DNA from 4 places in the Evansella sp. AB-rgal1 genome. Region 3 is predicted to be linked to each of the others. Evidence: predicted binding sites of a transcription regulator. Region 3 holds the regulator's gene; each other region holds the start of a gene.
The links. The regulator Rex, encoded in region 3, represses fermentation and respiration genes when NADH is low (regulators of the CRP and FNR family bind a similar motif). The targets are predictions, from matches to a motif close to TTGTGAAATATTTCACAA.
Positions count from the first base shown of each region.

Region 1: the regulator Rex is predicted to act here: its motif matches at 2,382-2,399, upstream of ACERII_RS00820 (YwiC-like family protein).
Region 2: the regulator Rex is predicted to act here: its motif matches at 4,912-4,929, upstream of ACERII_RS04945 (DUF438 domain-containing protein).
Region 4: the regulator Rex is predicted to act here: its motif matches at 3,873-3,890, upstream of lpdD (prenylated flavin chaperone LpdD).

Region 1 is NZ_JBGUAU010000001.1:150,690-156,473, reverse strand. It holds gene ACERII_RS00840 (Crp/Fnr family transcriptional regulator) at 1-151, shown strand, start outside; gene ACERII_RS00835 (hypothetical protein) at 310-693, shown strand; gene ACERII_RS00830 (nuclease-related domain-containing protein) at 712-1,563, opposite strand; gene ACERII_RS00825 (hypothetical protein) at 1,798-2,337, opposite strand; gene ACERII_RS00820 (YwiC-like family protein) at 2,491-3,216, shown strand; gene ACERII_RS00815 (alpha/beta fold hydrolase) at 3,430-4,173, shown strand; gene ACERII_RS00810 (hypothetical protein) at 4,270-4,431, shown strand; gene ACERII_RS00805 (BMP family ABC transporter substrate-binding protein) at 4,479-5,435, shown strand; gene ACERII_RS00800 (GNAT family N-acetyltransferase) at 5,775-5,784, opposite strand, start outside.
Region 2 is NZ_JBGUAU010000004.1:198,296-204,079, reverse strand. It holds gene ACERII_RS04965 (LolA family protein) at 1-29, opposite strand, end outside; gene ACERII_RS04960 (NAD(P)H-hydrate dehydratase) at 77-1,612, opposite strand; gene acpS (holo-ACP synthase) at 1,706-2,059, opposite strand; gene ACERII_RS04950 (rhomboid family intramembrane serine protease) at 2,486-3,235, shown strand; gene ACERII_RS04945 (DUF438 domain-containing protein) at 3,526-4,761, opposite strand; gene ACERII_RS04940 (ABC transporter ATP-binding protein) at 4,996-5,784, opposite strand, start outside.
Region 3 is NZ_JBGUAU010000015.1:124,963-130,746, reverse strand. It holds gene ACERII_RS14400 (ABC-F family ATP-binding cassette domain-containing protein) at 1-776, opposite strand, end outside; gene moaC (cyclic pyranopterin monophosphate synthase MoaC) at 921-1,406, shown strand; gene ACERII_RS14390 (redox-sensing transcriptional repressor Rex) at 1,491-2,126, shown strand; gene ACERII_RS14385 (MDR family MFS transporter) at 2,611-4,053, shown strand; gene ACERII_RS14380 (YdiK family protein) at 4,083-4,277, opposite strand; gene ACERII_RS14375 (CPBP family intramembrane glutamic endopeptidase) at 4,274-4,996, opposite strand; gene groES (co-chaperone GroES) at 5,514-5,784, shown strand, end outside.
Region 4 is NZ_JBGUAU010000001.1:162,834-168,617, reverse strand. It holds gene ACERII_RS00905 (metal-sulfur cluster assembly factor) at 1-200, opposite strand, end outside; gene ACERII_RS00900 (hypothetical protein) at 214-1,485, opposite strand; gene ACERII_RS00895 (DUF2249 domain-containing protein) at 1,498-2,052, opposite strand; gene ACERII_RS00890 (hypothetical protein) at 2,720-3,121, opposite strand; gene ACERII_RS00885 (DUF2249 domain-containing protein) at 3,531-3,764, opposite strand; gene lpdD (prenylated flavin chaperone LpdD) at 3,954-4,307, shown strand; gene ACERII_RS00875 (HesB/YadR/YfhF family protein) at 4,544-4,840, shown strand; gene ACERII_RS00870 (MFS transporter) at 5,199-5,784, shown strand, end outside.

The DNA.
Region 1 (5,784 bases), on a different contig from region 3:
AACTCGTGAAAGTGTAAATAGGATGTTGAATGACCTCAAAAAAACCAATGTGCTAACAATGGAAGACGGTTACATTCTTATCCATAATATAAAGTTCTTGAAAGATTATTTGCACTGCGGAGAATGCCCAGTGGAGATATGTACGATTTGAAATGATAATGTTATATACTCTAGAGCCTAGGTCTCTGGAGTATTTTTTTTGTGAGGATATGTGGTCTATAAATTAGTAATGAGAATTGATGCTTTTTATACTAAATTAAGAGAGAATGTTTATTCTATGTAATGTTGAATTCCCGGAAGAGAGTTTGGATGCGCCGAACGGGAATCGAAAGAGAAGTTCAATTCCCGAAGGAGCGAGTGGATGCGCCGAACGGGAATCGAAAGAGAAGTTCAATTCCCGAAGGAGCGAGTGGATGCGCCGAACGGGAATCGAAAGAGAAGTTCAATTCCCGAAGGAGCAAGTGGATGCGCCGAACGGGAATCGAAAGAGAAGTTCAATTCCCGAAGGAGCGAGTGGAAGAGCCGAACGGGAATCGAAAGAGAAGTTCAATTCCCGAAGGAGCGAGTGGAAGAGCCGAACGGGAATCGAAAGAGAAGTTCAATTCCCGAAGGAGCGAGTGGATGCGCCGAACAGGAATCGAAAGAGAAGTTCAATTCCGTAATTACCAATTACGTGTCATTAGACAAATATAATGTTTAAAATCAAATAACCTACAAATTTATTAAACTTATTTCAGACTTTTCTATATAGTGAGACTTATTCCCTTTCCTAATCTGAATGTAATTAGTGTTTAATACTCTCCATATAGTTTTCATTGAAATAACTCTACCACACCAGTCAAAAATTACTGGGGTTTCAACTCTTCTCTCTGGGAACAACAGCCTAAATTCCTTAACCATTCTAATTATCCCTTCATCAACAGACTCTTTATGTTTGCATGCGGAACAATAAAAAGTTCTCCCTCTAACTGTTTCAATGAGTAATAACCTGCAACACTTACATACCACCCCTTTCTTTAATAGTTCAAACTGATACGGTGTCGAAATATACTGATAAGGAGCCTCCTCTTTATGTAGAGCAATCATTTTATCTGCAAGCCAGCGGTGCTGTTGATTTAAAGTGGAAGGTACAGTGTTTAGTTTATCAATAAATTTATTTAACTGAGTGGGTAATATGATAGGTAAATCTTTGGAAGCTTGGAATAGGGTAAACTGAGGGTTTGGGAACAAGAGTAAAGATTTAACTTGGAGATTTAATTGGTAGTAATTGACCATTTGTCGTAATAAAGTATCGGCTCGATCAAGTTGATTTAAATGATTTGTCCGTGATTTTCCTGAGTCTAAGGAATACCATTTATCATCTTCAATATAATAGTCGCCTTCTAAGTTTTTTACTTCCAAATTGTATAAAATTTGTTGAGAAATAATAGAGTTGTCTAATTGAAATTTAGAACCATTCCATGTGAGGGAGAGACCTTTCAATGAGTAGTGATCGAAACTTAATTTTTCAAGGAGAGTATCAACGTATTGCTCGCCGGCAAGACCTTTCTTATCGTTCGCCAAAGTGTACTTGTCCTTTTGCGATAGTTCCATCCTAGCATCAAGATATTGGAGAAGAAGGAGTTTCTTTGGGATTTCACGGGGTTTGAGTATCATATTTGGTTTTTCCTTTCATCGGGGGATTTTTGGAGAGTATTGAATTAAACATAAAAGCATTTCTATGAATTGTCAAGAAAAATCGAATGTCCTAAGAAACGCCTAAAATTGATCTCAACACTCTCTCCCTAAAACCAAGCCTTAAATTACCCCAACTATCCTCAAGTTTTCACCCATAAAATATTGTTCACCAGTTGTTGAAATTACAGTACAAGTGATATAGGTATTTTCTTCGTCCACTCTTTCTTTTTTATAAGATAACAGTAAACCTCGACCTAGAAGTTCATCTCCATGATAGACTTCGACGTTCTGCCCTTCAAGGGAATGAAATTTCGCTTCTTCAATATATTCTTTCCATTGCTTAAAGCCATGATAGATATATACTTTTTGTCCGTATTCGTCATAGCCTAATAAAGCAGCTGTGTCGTCTACTTTCCCATTTACGTGAACCACAATTTCATGAATTAGGTTATGAATTTGAGAACACTCCTCCATAGACACATAATTTGGAAACGAAAGAACAACTTCGTTTAATGATTGATTTTCTTGTAAAACTAAAGAGTGACCTTGGCGAATGGATAATGGGAATTTATACTCTGAATTCAACGTAGAAAACCCCAGTTTTTTCAAAAACTCAGGTATTAATCTATTTTCATGATAAGTAATTTTCGTTTTTAACATATAAATCACCTCAACATTACTGTACCAAATATTCTACGGCTACGCTGTGTAAAAGTTCACACAAGTAAATAAAGCATGTGATTCCAATCACATACTTTTTATAGAGAAGAGTGTAAAATAAAGATATCATGCTAACTGAAAGTAGGAGATATCATGAAATGGTATATACCTAAGGAACATGGCGCATGGGCTATGCTAATCGTTCCTTATTGGATTGGCGCAACGATTAGCGGAGTTCAATGGATCCATGTAATCTTCTTTCTTGGGATATTTTCAATATATTTTGCACAAGCACCATTATTAACCTATATACGTAACCCAAAACATAAAGATGTTTGGGCTTCGTTCGCTATATACGCAGTTATTGGGCTTAGTATTATGCTCCCAATAATGATAATGGAGCCTGCACTATTAGTCATTGGTATTTGTATTCTGCCACTGTTTTGTATTAATTTACTTTTTGCAAAGTTAAAAAAAGAAAGGTTGTTTATAAACGACCTTGTAGCAATTATTGCCTTATCTAGTTTGCTGTTGTTAGCTTACCGCTTAACAGAACCGTCCTTATCCTTAGAATCATTTACGTACGTCCTTATAACTATTTTATTTTATACAGGTAGCGTTTTTCATGTAAAGTCACTAATTCGTGAAAAAAATAATTCCTTATTTCAACGATGGTCCATTGTGTATCATATTGCAATTATTCCGTTATCCTTCGCTCTACAGTGGTATGGTGCAGCAATTACTTTTTCAATTAGCTTAGGAAAAACAATATTTGTTCCTACAAAATGTCTGCAACGGCCAATCCACATTGGAGTTGTTGAGGTCATCAATAGTGTTGTGTTTTTTATTATCATCGTTTCCGTGTATTTTACATGGTGATTTTTTCTTGATGAGCGATATTCTTAATTTAAACGTCGTAACAATAAGAGCAGTGTAAAGTGAGAAGGATATAAAATGTCTATATGTTATCTTTTCTTGAGAGGAAAAAAACGGAGTTGTTAAAGATATATTCGATTTTCGATGAACAGCTTACCCTTTTATTGAATATCATACGTTGAAGAAAGATTTCAATATTACTGGAGAGAGATGATCATGTCAATAAAAAAACGTTACATTATAATTGAAGAGAAAGAGTGCCACATCCACCTTCCAGTAAAACCAAATGGTTATGCAATTTTAATTTTAGGGGATCGAAATCACTTCGTAAATAAAGAAGAAAGTCTTTGGACACAACACCCTGCTAGGAAAATGTTAATGACATTTTTTTTAGAAAAAGGATATACCATTTTTTATGCTGAACAAGATGGGGCACATTGGGGAAATGATCAATTATTTAGTGTGTTGGAACGATTAGTTCATCATGTTAGGAAAACGGAAATAATTAATGAACACATTCATATTTTTGCAGAGGGTATGGGAGCTTTATTAGCACTTCGGTTTTTAAAAAATGCACACATGAACATACGATCAGCTGTACTATTTAATCCTTGTTTATATTTATCTGAGCAATATGAGTTAGAAAAGAAAAATAAATTTTACTATAGAAAATTTATAAAAGAAATTCGAAATGCTTATGGGATTGCGGAAAAAGAAGTAGAATCACTTTGTAAGAATCAAACAAATAGTATACAGAATATGGTGATTAGAAATCCAGTGAAAGTATTTCAAGCAATATATCAGGCACCATATCCTTCAGTTAACCATATTCAACTCTTTTCAAAAAAGAAAGAAGAGATTGAAAAAGAAGTTCTCACTACTTTCTTTGTTCCAGGCAAAACAATAGATCAATTTAAAAAACCGATTTGTAAGTTTTATGGAAGTTACGAAGGGAATTAGGTTAAGATAATATTAAAAATTTGTTACAAAATACTCATTTTAATAAATTTAGTGATATTATTAATCTAGTAAAAAGAATGAAAGAGGTGACAATATGTGAAAGCAGTAATTGGTGTAATCCTATTTACAGTTGTCACCTTATTTTGTTATGTAATTTTACATAGTTTTACGAATATAAATAGTATCATAGCAGTGATACTAGCAATTATTGCAGGTGCTTTATCAGAGATTTTTTACTATAGTCGAAAGAAGCGGTAAAGTTATATTTTTTTGATTTATCAACTCAAGAGGAGAGTGTCTTCTGAATGAATTATTGCCTTAAAATAGGTCTCATTCTAATTCTTTTACTATCTGGCTGTGTACAAGCAGAAGGAGTGGAGAGTAAAAAAATAGGATTAATCCTATCATCTCATTTTGATGATCAAGGGTGGAATAGTAAAGCATATCAAGCATTACTTTCCATTCAATCTAACTTAGGAGTAGAGGTATATGTAGAGGAAGATGTTAAAACAAAAGATCAAATAATTTTCACGTTAGAAAAGTATGATAATGAAGGTATTTCACTTGTTTTTGGACATAGTTCCTCTTACGGGGATACCTTTATGGAAATCAAGGAAGAATACCCGAATATTCACTTTGTTGTATTTAATGCAGAAGTGGAAGGAGATAATATCACCGGTCTTCATTTCGAAGGATATTCAATGGGGTATTTTGCAGGTATGCTAGCTAGTGAAATGACGGAAACGAACAAAGTAGGAATTATTGCTGCATTTCCCTTTCAGCCAGAAGTGATTGGATTTCAGGATGGAGCGAGCTTTCATAATCCTGATGTTGAAGTCACGATTGGTTACACGAATAGTTGGATAAACGAAGCAAAAGCAATTGAGTTTTTTGATGATATGAATGACAAAGGTGTAGATATTTTTTATCCAGCAGGAGATGGGTTCCATATAGCCATTGTAGAAAAAGTAAAAGGAAAAGGTAACTATGCTATTGGGTATGTAGGTGATCAAATCGATTTGGGTGAATCTACTATACTTACTAGTACGGTACAGCATGTGGAGAAACTTTACGAAAAAATAGCAAAATCCTTTATAGATCATTCATTGGAAAGTGGGAATATGTACTTCGACTTTTCTGAAGGTGTAATTTCTTTAGGAGAGTTTAGTAAGGAAGTACCCGAAGAAACACAGCAATGGATCAGACAAGCAATAGAGGATTATATACAACATGGTAAACTACCGCACGAATTAATTGATTAAAGAGTGGATCCGCTTAATAATAAAGTAATGGGTTTATTTGTGAGGTGCAAAACGGCAAAACACAGATAAATTTACATGCTAAATCACACATCTATTACAACGGAAATCACAGTATAATTCGCATATTAAAATGGCACGAAGAATATGTTTTTATTAAAAGGCAAGAAAAATATTTAAAGCGCTTTAATGTTACAAATTATAATATACAAAAGAAAAAGGATAGGTAAAGCAGTAATCACAACTGCCTTACCTATCCTTTTTTTGTATACAAATGACCTCATTTATCATGACAATGTAGAAATCTCTTGTTGTACTAATCTGCGTTAGTACAATAAAAAATTATAGTTTC
Region 2 (5,784 bases), on a different contig from region 3:
ACCACTAGTAAGGAAATAACTCTTTTCATATACTCAACCCCTCTGTGTCATTTCGACGACAAAGGAGGGATATCATTTACCGGTAACGAATTGACCGAATTACCACAGGCAATTCATTAATGAGATCAGTGGCAGTCACACTAAAAATATCATATGTTTTCACCAACTCATCTGCAGCTTTTCCATGAATGTAAACCGCATTCGTTATAGCTGATACAGTATCATGGTGCTGAAGTAAGAAAGCTACAATCATCCCTGTTAAAACATCACCAGAGCCTCCTTTTGCTAACGAGGCATTTCCTGTTGTGTTAACCCACTGTTCTCCACTCGGAGTCGTAACAATGGTATAAGGTCCTTTTAAAACTACATACATTTGGAACTTCATAGCAAATTCCTTTGAAACTTTGAATCTTTGTTTTTCCACTTCCTGTATGGACAGACCAGTTAGCATAGCCATTTCCCCAGGGTGTGGTGTAATGATTGTCGGACCTTCAGGGCGACCGTTACGCCATTCCCTTAACTCCTTAGAAAGGTGGTACAATCCATCTGCGTCAATAATAATAGGGCCATGAAAACTACTGAAAATCGGATAAAATTTATAACGTTCTTTTCTGCCAAGGCCTGGGCCGATTGCAATACAATCAAACCTATTTAAAGAAATGTTACTTATAAATTCATTTGCACATATTTGTCCATTTTTCGTTGCTAATGGCAAAAATAATGCTTCTGTTACTTTTTGTGAAACAATGGGATGAATGACATCTGGAACAGCCAACGTTACTAAACCTACACCAGAACGGAGACTTGCTTCGGTTGTTAATACAGGAGCTCCCACCATCTCCTTGGCTCCACCTATGATTAGTCCTTTTCCAACCGATCCTTTATGGGCGTCTGGCATCCGCTTTGCAAGTGTGTTTTTCACTGTATCCTCTGAGATGACTTTTCGTGCAGCATTCACTTGCGTAAAAGCTTTGTTCGGTATTCCAATAGGTAGTACAGATATTTTTCCGTAGTAATTCGCTGTGGGAAAACAAAAGGCACTCATCTTTGCAGATTGAAACGTATATGTCTCATGGGCCTTTACACCTATTGGCCTTACTTCCCCTTCATGAGCTGGAATTCCACTTGGAATATCAACAGAAATAATTGTTCCATTTGTCTCATTCATTTTTGTAATCAGTTCTCGATACGGGGAACGCGGTGTACCTTGTACTCCTGTTCCTAAAAGAGAATCGATAACAATAGTATAGTTATTTAAGTTGAGCTCAATGGTTTCCTCTCTCTGTTTAGCATATGAAAACCAATCATAGCCTGACTTTTCATAAATTTTCATATGAGCTAGTGCAGCACCACGGATTTTGTGTTCCGGCGGAATTACCCACACGTCCACATTGTAGTCTTCTTTTAAAATACGACCAATAACAAAACCGTCTCCCCCATTATTTCCAGACCCAATTAATATAATGATTTTATCCTGTTTTTTTAATGTAGGCTCCAACTGACGACAGAAGGCTTGCCCCGCACTTTCCATTAGGGCTACTTCAGTCAAACCAATTTCATTCATGGTATAGCGGTCAATTTGGTGCATTTCATCACCCGTTACCACGTACATTAAAGATTCCCTCCCATCCGCACTAACACTATATGAGTCTGTCCATGACATTATGCAGACTAGCCATGACAAGCCACAAAATAATTGAATTTTTTATGATTCTATGATGACTTGAGCCGCGGCATAATGCTCTGTATGAGTAATAGATAGATGAATTTTATTATGTATCATATTTGTAACAAAAAATGGTTTTCCTGATTCATCATTAAGAACTTGTATATCTTGAAAGGATACCGTTTTTCCTATTCCTGTTCCCATCGCTTTCGAAAAAGCTTCTTTTGCAGAAAATCTTCCCGCTAAATACTCCATCTTTCTATTATTTTTCAAGGTCTCAAAGACAGCTAGTTCTTCTTCTGTGAGGATTCTCTTGGCAAAAGAAGGAGATCGTTCATATAAAGCTCGAATTCTAGGTAGTTCTACTAAATCCAGACCGATTCCACTAATCATCTTTATACCCTCCATATACCCTTTCGTACATTTTATCAAAAAGCATGTCCATTTCCTATCTACTATAAGGTGGCACTATAATTTTTTCCATGACATACAAGCTACTTATATTGATCGAGTTATAGGAAGTCTAACCTGAAAATACGTGTCTCCGATTATCTTGAAGTACTAACTTTGTTGGGTTGTATTCCATTCGTCCACTCCTTTCCTGTGAAGAGTACTAAGATACTTCACAACGTATTATTCACCGGATATGGTGCATAAATTTACTTGTATGGGAGTTTACTTGAAAACCCCGTGCTAAAAATAGATAAAAATAAAATAATTTAGATTAATAGGCTTGAAATATGGACATATGATAAAATAAGAACAATTCTGTATATGGTTAATGAAATATTGAAATCTTCTATAAAGGAGTATTTGTCTATGTTTGTTAGAAACGAAACGTTTGGGAGCTTCACTCGCTCGTATAAAGTAGTTACAACATTAATAGCAATTAACATCATTCTCTATATTTGGGTAGCATTATTTCCGGTATTAGGTGGGAGTTTCATTCGTGGATATGGAATTGGAAGTAATCTTTATATTGCTATGGGAGAATATTGGCGCTTAGTTACACCTATTTTTTTGCACGGTAGCCTTACTCACATGCTCTTTAATTCCTTTTCATTAGTATTATTTGGCCCTGCTTTAGAAAATCTTTTAGGGAAAGGTAAATTTATTTTTGCTTACTTCGCAACGGGAATTATTGCAAACATCGCAACCTATTATATGGAACATCTATATTATTTTCATTTAGGGGCATCCGGAGCTATATACGGCCTATTTGGTATTTACCTTTATATGGTTTTAGTTAGAAAAGACTTAATAGATCGAGCCAATTCTCAGCTAATCATCATTATCTTAATAATCGGACTTGTTATGACTTTTACTCGTTCTGGGATTAATGAAATGGCCCACTTGTTTGGTCTAATTAGTGGGGCAGCGCTTGCTCCTATCATTTTACGGAACGTCACAAGCTATGGGCAATACCGATCTGCTCCCGATCCTAAAGAAGTTGGCTTTAATCCTAATCGCTGGCAAAATCATGCTCGAAATAAAAAGCGAATGAAGGCGATATTCCTTGTGGGTGGGATACTTCTCGTGTTTTTATTTATTTTTCAGTTTTTTATTTAGAGAATGATGAATCAATAAAATATATTCAAAACCTCATAAAGAAATTGCTCCTTTTGGTGGAACATACAAATGGAGCGATTTTTCATTTTGGTAAAAAACGGGGTTGCACAGGCTTAGACATTGGAGTAACTTCTACCAACTAGTGATTTTAGTAGGCGTTACCCTGGTAGCGCCTACTACAGACACCTCCCAAATTCCAAGTTATGATAGTTTCTTATCTTCCAAAAGAAAATGGTGCTACCAAAAGCAACGACTCTTGGTACACCATCTTTGTGTGACACGTCTACTTTTTAAGACATCAACCTTTTTTCCCCTGTAATTTCTTGAATTGGGCCAATATTTTGTGTAAACTCCAAGGTTCCAGCATAGTTTCCTTCTGCATCCTTCACTGCAAAGTAACGAATAAGAACATACTTATCTTTAAATTTTATCCAGAAGTCTTCTGTATCTTTCTTTCCTGATTTAAAATCATCTAACAATTGATTAACAATATGGGAGCTTTGTGGTGGGTGGCAGTTTTGTACCGTTCGTCCAATCACTGATTTTGTTCGATGAAAAATCCGTTCTTTTCCATGAGAGAAATATCGAACAAAGTCGTCTTTATCTATATACGTAATATCTACTGGTAGATGATTCATCATATTTTCCAATTGATCGACAGTTAGAACACCAGTTTCTAGTTTAATATACCCACCAGTTAATGTTTGCCCATTTTCTAATTCCGCACGTTCTGGCATCCAATTTCCTGCTGGTTCTGCAAAACAATACCCAATCACATCACTTTCGTGAGCAATTTTTATCCATTCGTCTTCCGTTAGTGTTTGCAAAGCCATTGGGAAAAGAATGTTTTCTTCTTTATATATCATTTCACTTACTTCATGAATGATATAGCGTAATGAATCCACAACTTCTTCTTGTTGAAATTCCCCGTGAACTAAATCCATCCTTGTTTTTTTGATAGCTGCTCTAATTCGATCATCTACTCCCCACATCACTTTTGTAGGTCCAAAGATACCGTATTTTTCTAAAAATGGAAATAGCAAATTTTCCTTTCGGCTATAATGTTTGTCAATGTCCAACAGTTCTGATAAATCTTCAATTAGCTTTCTCTTATTTTCTTCGTTTACTTCTTTTTCAAAACGATCAGTATGAAGTTCCAACTTGAAATTAACATGTTGGTTAATTGCTTTGTTTTCTAATTTAAATGTGTGAACAGGATGGCCCAGTTGCTGTTCAGGTTCTCCCTGATTATGGATTTCTTCAATAGATCCTTTAAAAACATCCGCATGCACCGAACAAAGACGTTGAACTTCTTCTACTGATATACCCTCTTCTTCCATTAGTGAATGTTCCATATCTGATATTTCCTTAACCGATACAGACCCTACAGCCTCGTTAAACCTTGCTTTCACATCTTCAACGGACTTACCGTTGTGTAAATCTTTAATAATCTCCTTTAACATCTCTTTTCGGGCATTGTTATCCAGTTCATTACCTTGTTCCCGGTTATTAATAATTTCACTCATGATCCATTCTCCTTTTCTAGCATTTTGACCAATACCATTTTTTGTATATTTGATACATAATTTAAAACAGTATACTACTACCTTCTATCGTCATTAACACTAATTGATAATTACTTTCAATTAAATGTTATCACACTTGTTTCTCAATCGTTGTGATACAAATCACTAGTAAAAAAGAGCATCAAAAAAGCGACTAGTTTAAGAACTAGTCGCTAACATTTCTTTATTATTTTTCTATTCAACAAGAGCTATTAGCTCCGGCTTAATATCAAAGGATACAATTGTACCAACTTCTACATCTTGCTCATTTGGAGCATAAATTAGCATTGGTTCTTTTGATAGGGTTGGCTCATTGTGAAGACGCACGTATAACTCTTGATATTCTCCACCATACGTTACTCGCTCCACTTCACCACAGTAAGCACCTTCTTCAGCCAGTTGACACCCTTCTGGACGAATGGATAGCTTCACATTTTCTAACTGCTCTTTCCACTGTTCAGGTAAAGACACTTTTCCAATATGTGTATGAATATGTCGTAAGTCATCATCCATAACACCAGTAAGTAAATTTGTTTTACCAACGAACTGTGCTACGAAACAGTTTTTAGGGCAACGATACATTTCTTTCGGAGCTGCAATTTGTTGAATAACTCCGTTTTTCATTACAACAACTCGATCCGATACAGCAAATGCGTCCTTTTGATCATGTGTAACAATAATTGCAGTAGTTTCTGCTTTTCTTAAGATGTTTGTAACATCATAACGCATTTTTTCACGTAAGCCTGCATCTAGGTTACTGAATGGTTCATCCATCAAAACTACATTTGGTTTTGGCGCTAACGCACGAGCTAAAGCAACTCGTTGTTGTTGACCTCCTGATAATTGTGTAGGATAACGTTTTCCATAGTCTTCTAACCCTACTAATTCAAGTACTTCTTTTGCGCGTTTTTTCTTTTCTCGCGCATTCCATTTATTAAGTCCAAACATTACATTTTTTTCAATAGTCATATGTGGAAATAGCGC
Region 3 (5,784 bases):
ATTTCTATTTCTAACTGTTTGGCTTTTTCTTCTAAATACTTACTGTAATTACCAGTGAATTTTTTCGTCTGATTGAAAGAAAGCTCATACACTTGATTAACAATTCGATCTAAAAAATATCGATCATGGGAGACAACAAGAATGGAGCCGTCATATCCAGATAAATACCCTTCTAACCAAGTTAACGTATCGATATCTAAGTGGTTGGTCGGCTCATCTAAGATAAGTAAATCAGGCTTCGACAGCAATAGTTTCCCAAGAGCGAGTCTTGTTTTTTGCCCTCCGCTTAACGAGCTGACCTTTGTACTATAATCAAATTGAGAAAAATGCAATCCTGATAAAATTCCACGAATATCTGCTTCATATTGGTAGCCACCTTTATCTTTAAAGTCCATCTGAAGTTGATCATACTCTTCTAGAACTTTAGTAAAACTAGGACTTTGGGAATCACTCATCTTTTCTTCTAATCTCCGCAAGTCCTGTTCCATTTTTTTTAGGTGCCTAAAGACGGTTAGCATTTCATCCCAAATGGATCGTTCAGAAGTGAGACCGCTATCTTGGGCTAAATAGCCGACGGTTACATCTTTAGGAATAATTAAGTCTCCCGTATCGTAAGAAAGCTCTCCAGCTATGATCTTTAGTAACGTTGATTTACCTGCGCCGTTTCTACCTACTAAAGCTATTCGATCACGTGTTTGAATTTCTAGTTTTACATTTGATAATATTTTTTCAGCTCCAAACGATTTGGACAACTGTACACATTGCAATAAAATCATGAACGTTCATCCTCACTGTATAATCCATACATTTCACAAAGTAAGTGTACAGTAATCTAGACATATGTCGCAACCTAAAAGAAAGAGTTTGTACAGATTGTGAACTAATAGTACAATAGAAGAAGTGAAGGGGGCAGGTACACCATGGGTTCATTTACACACTTTAATGAGCAAGGTAGAGCAAAAATGGTGGACATTTCCGATAAAGGTGAAACTGTTCGAACTGCAGTTGCAAAAAGTAGTATAGAAGTGAATAAGAAAATATACGAAGGAATAAAAGGGGGGACTATGAAAAAAGGGGACGTGTTAGCTGTTGCGCAGGTTGCAGGTATCATGGCTGCGAAGAACACATCTCAATGGATACCAATGTGTCATCCTTTAGCCCTTTCAGGAGTTGATATTCTTTTTGATTGGGAGATAAGTGAGAAAATACACATTTTACATATAACTGTTAAGGTAAAGACAAAAGGAAGTACTGGCGTGGAAATGGAAGCATTAACTGCAGCTTCTGCTACTGCATTAACTGTTTACGATATGTGCAAAGCAGTAGACAAAGGCATGGTTATTGGAAAGACATTTTTATTAGTAAAAACTGGTGGAAAAAACGGGGATTTTAAGCGCGAGCAATAAAGGCTATTACATCATAAGGAAATCTACTTGAAGAAAAGTCTTGCTTTTATAAATAAAAATATTATATGGGTAGGAGGAAAATATATGGATGTTGATCAAACGAAGATACCGCAAGCAACAGCAAAACGGTTACCATTATATTATCGTTTTTTAGAAAGCTTACAAGCATCAGGGAAACATCGAGTTTCTTCTTCGGAGCTTAGTGATGCAGTAAAAGTAGATTCTGCTACAATCCGTAGAGACTTTTCTTACTTCGGTGCATTGGGGAAAAAAGGGTACGGGTATAATGTAAATTATTTACTAACATTCTTCCGAAAAACGTTAGACCAAGATGAAATTACGAAGGTAATTTTGGTAGGGGTAGGTAATTTAGGTACTGCTTTCTTAAATTACAATTTTACAAAGAGTAATAGCACGAGAATCGAAATGGGCTTTGATGTAGATGAAACGAAAGTAGGACAAAAAATTGGAAGCGTTCCCATTTATCATTTGGACGACATTAAAGAGAAAATAGCAAACGATGTGGAAGTGGCAATCTTGACCGTCCCAGCACACGCTGCTCAGATTATTGCGGATCAGCTTGTAGAGGCAGGGATTAAAGGTATCTTGAATTTCACACCTGCAAGATTGTCTGTTCCGGACCATGTTCGAATTCATCATATTGATTTGTCGGTAGAATTACAATCGCTTATTTACTTCTTACGTCATTATCCAATGTAATCATATTCAGAGTGTCTTATTAGGCTGATTAGTCTAATGAGACACTTTTTGTTGGTTAGTGTATAGCTTTGGATGATTTCAACACAAAGGCTTAATAGACAAGCTAGTGCATGGACCTGGCGAATTGTTATATATAAAGAGTCAACTTAAGGGCTCATAAGGACAAAATCGAGTTGAAAGTATCTGAAGTTGTCCTTATGAAGGGCTCATAAGGACAAAAACGAGTTGGAAGTATCTGGAATTATCCTTATGAAGAGCTCATAAGGACAAAACGGGTTAAAATGAGCTAAAATTGTCCTTATGAAGATTAACTAAGTATATTACCTTCTGCTGTGACATATCATCCATCATCCAGAGTTTGAGATCCGTTATTAATTCCTATGCTTTGTTACTAGACTACGTTCACAGTAGGCTGATATCATGGTATAGTAGAAGGGTATGTTTCGTGTATCGAAACAATGGATTGGTGAGGTAGGTGTTTTATTTGAGTAAAGTACCACAAAAGTGGTTAGTTGTAATAACAGTTTTACTCGGAACGTTTACAGTTATTTTAAATAATAGTATGTTAAATCCTGCTGTTCCTCATTTAATGTCCGTTTTCCAGGCAGATGCTGTTGCTACAGGATGGGTTATTACCATCTTTATGGTAACGATGGGTGTTACGATGCCTGTGACTGGGTACTTAGGTGACAAGTTTGGTAAAAAGCAATTATATATGGCAGGTCTTGCCTTATTTGTTTTAGGGTCGATTTTCGGATCTCTATCGTGGGATTTATCATCACTAATTTTCTTTCGTGGTTTACAAGGAGTAGGTGGTGGGCTGATGATGCCAACTGCGATGGCTCTAATTTTTGAGGTTTTCCCAAGAAAAGAAAGGGGATTAGCCACAGGAATATATGGAGTTGCTGCAATGATGGCACCTACGATTGGGCCCACATTAGGTGGATTTATCATAGAAATGGGAACTTGGCAGTGGTTATTTCTTTGTAATGTACCAACGGGAATTATAGGTATCCTATTTTCCTATGTATATTTAAAACAGACAGCAAAAGTAAAAGATATTTCATTTGATTCATCTGGATTTGTAACTGTTACCCTCGGTGTAGGAGCCATACTCTTTGCACTAGGTAGGGTCTCGGAGCTAGCTCATTTAAAAGAACCCATGAATGTATTTTTAATCCTATTCGGATTGGTAGCGCTCATTCTTTTTGTAAAAATAGAAAACAAAAAAGAACAGCCATTACTGGACTTGTCAATTTTCAAGATACCAGCATACGGCTACAGTGTTTGGATCTCTAGTATTAGTTCCATCAGTTTGTTTGGTGGGATATTCTTAGTTCCACTGTTACTTCAAAATGTGTACGGTTATGGAGCTATTGTGACAGGGTTAACCTTTTTACCAGCTGCATTACTTTCAGGAATATTTATGAGTATTGGTGGTAGAATGCTAGACCGACATGGGCCATCACTTATTGTTACACTAGGACTAACAATAGTTACCGTCGGAAATGTATTCTTAGGATTTCTTTCCATGGAAACAGCATTATGGATTATCGTAGCATTAAATGCTCTACGTGGTATTGGAATGGGGTTAAGTATGATGCCTTCCACAACAGCGGGAATGAACTCAATCCCAGATAAATTTATCTCTAGAGGGTCAGCTATGAATAATGTTTTACGACAAATGAGTTCAGCTTTAGGGATTGTATTTATTTCCATCTATTTTGAAGTAAGACGAGCGCAAATAATAACAACCAGTAATGTAGAGATTGATCTTGCAAGTTTACAAGCAATTAATGAAGGATTTCTTTTAATCGGAATCCTAACACTTATCTCAATTCCAACAGGGATATTGTTGGGAAGAGAGTATAATAAGCAGCAAAAACAGGACACAGCTAAGTTACAATCACAAAACAAAAACGCTTAAGCGACGATGCTTAAGCGTTTTTTCTAACACTATTTCTTATCTTTTCCTTTACCTAATGCTGAAAAATAACGGAAAGCAATCATGTAGTCGATGGCAGCTACACCAATAAGTAACAAAGTAATAAAATCCCATTCTCCAGTTCTGTTGTGTTGTTGGATGGCAAAGAAAACAAAGACAGTTGCAATTAAAAAGTACATATAACCAGTAAATCTAGCTGTTTTCATAAGAAAAGCCCTCCAATAATAGCTTGGATGTTATCCATTTCATCAATAAGTCGTTGTATGTCTTCTCCAAAAACTACTTGAACAATCATTACGAACGAATTAATACCAACATGTGCCATGATTGGAACGATGATACGCTTTGTTTTTACATAAAGGAACGCAAAAACAATACCCATAGCTAAATATACAATTAAATTTTTGAAATCCATGTGAACAACAGCAAAAATGAGTCCACTTAAAAGAGCAGCAATCCAAAAGCCATATCGTTTAAATAAACTGCCGAATATAACCATGCGGAACACGATTTCTTCCATAATAGGAACGAAAATGGCTACAACGATCATCATTAGTGGAACGGCGTTAGCCCAGCCAACAATATCCTGTGTATTTTCTGATCCTGGTTCAATTCCAAGTACATATATGTTAATGAAGTTTGCCAATATTTGAGCTCCGAAGGCCATGAATATTCCTAAAATAGACCAAAGCACCGTTTCGCTTCCACTAGCTTTATCCCTTGAAAATTCCAAGTCAGGTTCTGTTTTTAGTGTTAAAAATAGAATAACAAAGAATCCCAATGTGAATGTAATTAATACCGTAGTGCCGATAAGTTCATCGAATGTACCAGAAAATCCAAAGAACACGAGCAGAGCAGCTGTGACCGAAGTAGCGAGCTGCATAATGATAAAACTGATGAGAATAAGCCAATATCTTTTTGTCAACGTGCTATCTCCTTTGTTCAAAAATTAGTATAGTTTTTCCTACATATAAGTTAAGATATGTAACCAATGTGTCTAGTTTGTGTAATGAATCTCTATCATATATACTTTGTTGGATGTCCAAATAGAATAAAAAAATGTGCAATTGTTAATAACTTAAATCATTGTACCATAGGTGCAAGAAGATACACTAATAAAGCGATGTAGAGTTTATTTTTTTAATTCTTACAAAATATCTTTTAAAATATATGAAAAAAATTTGTTAGGAATTTTCATTAATTGTACGTATATTTTGTAGATGATAGGACGAAATTATAATGTAAATTTCTTCTAATAATTTTGTCGAAAAAATTAATAGAAAAATGATTCAAAAAGGTTGCAAAACAAAAAGCATTTGATTATTATAATAATTGTGTTAGCACTCAAGTTAACCGAGTGCTAATAATAACAAAATCAACGGCAGGATGTTATTAATGAAGATAACAAACTGCAATAAACATTTTAAAGGAGGTTGTTTTCCTTGTTAAAACCATTAGGTGATCGTATTGTTATTGAGTTAGTTGAGCAAGAAGAAAAAACAGCAAGCGGAATCGTTCTTCCTGATTCTGCAAAAGAAAAGCCACAAGAAGGTAAAGTTGTTGCTGTAGGTACTGGACGAGTTACTGAAAACGGAGAGCGCGTAGCACTTGAAGTAGAAGCTGGTAATTCCGTTATCTTCTCAAAGTATGCAGGAACTGAAGTGAAATATGAAGGTAAAGAGTATTTAATTCTTCGTGAAAGTGATGTATTAG
Region 4 (5,784 bases), on a different contig from region 3:
CTTACAGCAGATCTAACTCCATTTACCATGGTGTCATGAAGCGGGCATCCAGGAGTTGTCAATGTCATAGTTATTGTTACTACAGAATCATCGATGCTAACGTCATAAATTAATCCAAGGTTCACTACGTCTACTCCTAGCTCTGGATCTATCACACTTTCTAATTGTTTTAACACTTCTTCTTTTATTATTTTGCTCATTTTTGAAATCCTCCTATACAGTAAATGCTTTTATGATGCTAACTAAATAAAATATAATGCTAAAAGAAAACAGTATGGATGTTGCAAAGCTGACATTTGGAGTTCCGATGAAAAAACCTCCGATAAAAAGTAGTAATGAGAAAAATATCAACCAAAGTTTTCTCTGGATAACAGCTTCATCTATCATTGTTGCAAGTGATGGAGTTTCCTCTCTTCCCACCTGATTGCCATACCGGAACGTCCACCATAAAAAAGGAATGATCTTCGACAAATATGCTAGTATGGACAAACTAACAAACCCAAACATGTAAAAGAACAATAAGGAACTAAGTAACTGTGAAAAAACGAATGGTGCATTTATCAGAGATATTAGGAAAGCAACGGAACATACACTTGCTGTAAAATATACGAGAAAAACAAAGAAAGCAATTCCTTTCCCAGGATTCTTTTTAAATCTTTTTTTCTTAATCTCTTGTATCTGAAGAACAAAAAGCCATAATGCTCCGCAAACAAATCCAATACTTAAGGGAAACAAAATACTATATTTAACGGAGAAGCCCAAAATACTAATCCAAATTGCTAGATGTAAAAATAGAAGTATCCATTTTTGATATTTTTCCGAATATCCATGGGACAAGTAGAACATGGGGAGCATCTTAAAGCTGTAACCAATAATTAAAAAAAGAAACCAGCCTAGTAACCCGAACCATAAGTGCAAAATCAGTAATGTGCTATGAAGTTCTCCCATAAAAGAAAAGCGAAAGTTGAGTACCATAAGTAACCCTGAAACAACAGTTAACCCAAGATAACTAAGAGAACTAAATGTTGCAGAGATAACGGAGTTTTTGATTTTACAAGAATGGATAGTAGCTAAAACGTTAAAGAGAAAAAGGGATACACCAATAACAGTACATAATCCAAATGTAATCATCCCTGGTAAATAAAAGTTGCCTAACGAAATATATAAGCCAATAACTCCAATACTATAAAATCCAAAGTGCAAGAATCCTAATTTTTGACTATATATTGCTTGTTGAGTTACAACTGCAATTAATTGGTAGATTGCACCCATTGCTAACATGGATGCCCAGCCCAAAATGAAAAGATGTGCGAGAGATAGCCCTGGCCCTTGTCTTACTTTTGCAGGTAAAAAAGCATCAGGAGAAATCACTAAAGATACAGAAAAGATAACTAGGGCAAAAAAACTTGTTATGATAAAGGAGAAAGGCAGTATAAATTGGTCAGAGCTTTTGGGTGCTAACGATTGCTGTATGTTGTTTTGCATATGCTTATCCCCTTACAGTTTTTTTAAATGTACTTTTGCAGATCCATCTTCCAAGTTGTCTACTGTATAGTCGATTCCTTGTTCTTTTAGTTCTTCTAATAGAAAAACAGGAACACGATCATTATGAATGGTGAGAATTTCGTTTTGCTTTAATAACTCCAGACGTTTCATTGTTCGCACCATCGGTTGTGGTGGTTGTAAGCCTCGGTTATCGAGGAAAAAAGCAACCTGTTCTTCTTCATTTAATAACGGTTCTTCTTCATTTAATAACGGTTCTTCTTCTGTAGCGGGTAACTTGTTTTCTTTTTCCTTCTTACTAAATAAGCCAAAGAACCCAGACGATGTTTTTGTAAATCTTGTGACATAGTGCTCATGGCCAATTTTTTCTACATGATGTTTGTATCCCCTTGCTTTCATGATGGTGAATAGCGGTGTTGGTTTTATTGTAGAATGAAGGATAAATACCTCATCTTTTTTTAGTGATTTAACTGTTTGGATAATCTTTTTAAACGGATCCTTTTTCTCTCTCAAATCGTTCCGAACATCCAAGATGATCTCGTTACTCATTTAATAACCTCCTTTATGTTTCTAATATAAGTGTAGTGATATCTGTGGGAATAGGAGGTGATGAATATCACCGAAATCATGTATTTTGGTTGAAAATTTCAAACTATTTATTTAAAAGGTGATGAGATAGTGAGACGAATTTTTATGAATGCGTGGAAGTCCACGAGATTCCTATGGGATTTAGAGCATAGGCGAGAATTCGGAGCGTCGAAGGGTATAGAGGCTCTGCAGCTCCCAAAGGAACGTGAATGGGATGAAATGAATGGAATACAGAATATCAAAGTTAATGTTACTAGATATGTTTTGACTACTACTAAATGGAAAATATCCGGAGGCCCTTAGTTAAAATTAGTGTAAATTAACAAAAATTATCGTTATCCATACAATGTTCATACAATAACGAGTTTTTCTTGTGTTTATGTGATTGATGTCACAGATTTTACGACAAATTTCATCGTAAAATAAGAATGTAAACATGATCGTTAAAAAGCGATTCATAGTTTTGCTTCCTTTTAATAAGAACCCAACGTATTTGTGAATGTAGCTGGTTCCCCCAAAACCAGCAATGTTGCCAAATCATAGCGTAACAAACCCAATAATCGTTTATATGACCCCCAATCATATAAACAAAAAAAGCTACGAGAGATGTTAATCTTTCGTAGTTTTTTTATACAATAATGTGAAGTAAAACGAAGAATAGGAATAAGAAAGCGATACTCCGGTGATTTCTTTTTCTTCTACCAGTTGCTTTTCGATGTCGTAACCACCCGGAAAGTATTAACAAAACAAATAAAGTAGCAGCTAAAATACCAGAGACTTCCTTTGGAGACAATGCGAAAGTACCCGATAATAACACGAATGTTATGTGTAAAATTACAAAAATAGCACAAATAAACCCGAGAGGTCTATGTGTTTTCATCCAGGATCGAGCTAACTTTGCAACCGAGAGTTTCTGTTTACGATATTTCGACTTTCGAATAAAAAGAAAAAGAAAATATATGAAACCATTGCAAAGTGCAATCAATAAAGCTATATAACCCGTGAATGCACTTAACGATAAGGATGCCAAATGACTCACCTCTATAGAAGTGTATTTTTACAAGAAAGAAATAGAATGAAAACATAAATAGAGATACTAGTTAACTTAGATTAAGATGTTAATGTTTATTTTCAATATATACCCATGCAAGTGAAAATTTGCACCATGGCGGATGAAAAACGTTGTGCAATAGTTTAAGAACTATTCACCTTATATGCAATGAGCGTAAGTCTACGAACTCCAGTGGGAAGTAGAGTAGAGGCGAGACCACGAAACGACATAGTCGTGGAGGGGGCTCGGCAACTCCCCACAGGAAAGGAGTGGACTGGAGCGAATGGAATACAATTCAACAAAGTTGTTAATACTTGATAATTTAAGTCCGCTTGATAGGCGTATTTTTACTAGACACTATAAAAATTTTCGTAGCAACAAACTACTTTTATTGTACTATCTTCGTAAACGTAGTAACAAAATGTTCTTCACTCATTTTCACTGTATCGTAAGAAAATCCTTTTGCACTCATAACCTGAAATAAAGGTCTTGGTACAAAAGGAGTATGAAGCAATAGCTGTTTATGATTATCCAATTCTTCTACATGAGACATTATTTTTTGAAATGGATCATTTCCTGTCGCAATATCTTCTCTAACATCCAGTTCTATTATATTATCCATTTAATTTCCTCCATTAATATTAATGACAACTTATAATCTTATAGTACGACCAGGAGTGAAATATTGCTGTGATGTGTATCACCCTACTTTTAAATCGTGAAAAAACCAATGTGATATATTTCACATAAATTACTGTCCGTTTTTGATACAATACACATGTTATAAATGAGTTAATTAGGAGGAACTACAATGGTTCAATGCGAAATTACACATGTAGGAAGTGATGATTTCATACTGGTAACCGGAGGATCAAAACCACATCTAGGTGCAGTAGTAATTGGAACGTGGGAAGGAAATTACGCAAATGTAGTAAGTCACGGGCTACCTCATCATAAAGAGGAAGAATTATTTCTTGAGTTGGCAAAAGTTTGGTGTAGTACGTTTGAAAAGACAGTTGTTATTACAGGTGGCATTCATATAGATAATGCAACAAAAAATGATATTGAGAATTTAGTAGATAAAACATGGGAGAAATTCTTTATACTAATGGCGGATAGTAAAACGAAAGGAAGTCAGTCACTCACTAATTCAGCTATAAACTAATAACAGCCTTGTCGGTCTATAACATATTACTATTTTCAAAAAGGTTGTAAAACTTAACAGCCTTTTTTCTTCGTATGAAAAGGTTTCTTATTTTAGTTTGTTTTAAAGAGTAGTGGATAGTTGAAAATAAAGTGTATTACAAACCATGTCCATAAATTAAATCACTATTGTTTATATTTGATCACATTGTTTGATACAATAAGAAGGGAAAAAGTAACTTACAGTTGGAGGATTTTATGAATATAGAGATAACGGATGCTGCTTTTGCTTGGTTTAGAGACGAACTTGCATTAAACGATGGAGATAGTGTTCAATTCTTTGTTAGATACGGTGGTTGTGGCGATTTCCAAACGGGATTCTCTTTAGGTGTAACTGTGAAGGCTCCTGAGGATCCAGCAACAACAGTAGAAAAAGAGGGATTTGTGTTTTACATTGAAAATAAAGACGAATGGTATTTCGATAACAGCGATCTACTAGTTGACTACGATCAACAGAAAAAAGAAATCCAATATTTGCATAATAAGGAAACATGACTGATAGAAATATTTTTAAAAATAAAAGAGTGTAAAATGTCAAAACGACCTTTTACACTCTTTTTTTATGTTGATTTATAATGTTCACAAAATCGTACGGGACCAGGGACCGTACGATTTTGTGTTTGTATGACAGTTTTGTGAACTGGATTTAACCACTATTATTATGTTGATATCCTTTTGTATCAACGTTTTTGAACACTACATCACATTAATGTGACACGAAATAGTAACGTCGTGTGACGAAAATCACAGTTTTACTGTGATTTTTTGCACAGTGTATCTTCTTGTGGATTTCTACAATAGAGACAACAACTACCACTCATTAATAATAAACAGGTTTTTAGGGGGAAGAAACATGAAGGAGCTTGAAAAACGCTTTTATTCAAAAGCAAGTATGTATTCCTTTTTTGTAGTAGTAATTTTATTTATTTCGATGTATATCGGTACAAGACAGTTCACAAAAGTAGACTTAATGTTATTTGGATATATGGTTGGTTCATTTATTTTCTTCATTGGAATGACCGTTCGGATTACAGCTTGGGTACTTCGCCCTGCGACACATGAATTTATGAAAAGATCAATTCAAAATATGAAAAGTAAGAACAGGCAAGGAAGAAACGTAAAGGCAATTATTAAGACATTAATCGATAATATCATTCTACAAAAGTATATTTTCAAACGAGGAATTTACCGAGGCATCCAACACTGGCTTATTGCATGGGGCTGTATCGGGTCATTAGCAATTACATTTAGCTTAACGTTCGGATGGTTGCACTTCAGACTTATTGATGCAACAACGTATCAGATGGTTGTAATGGGAGTACCAGCAATAACGATGCATCCTGATGGTTTACTTGCTTCGTTATTCTTTGAAGGATTAAACATCACAGCAACGATGCTTCTTATCGGGGTAATTATGGCGATAGTTCGCCGCATAACGA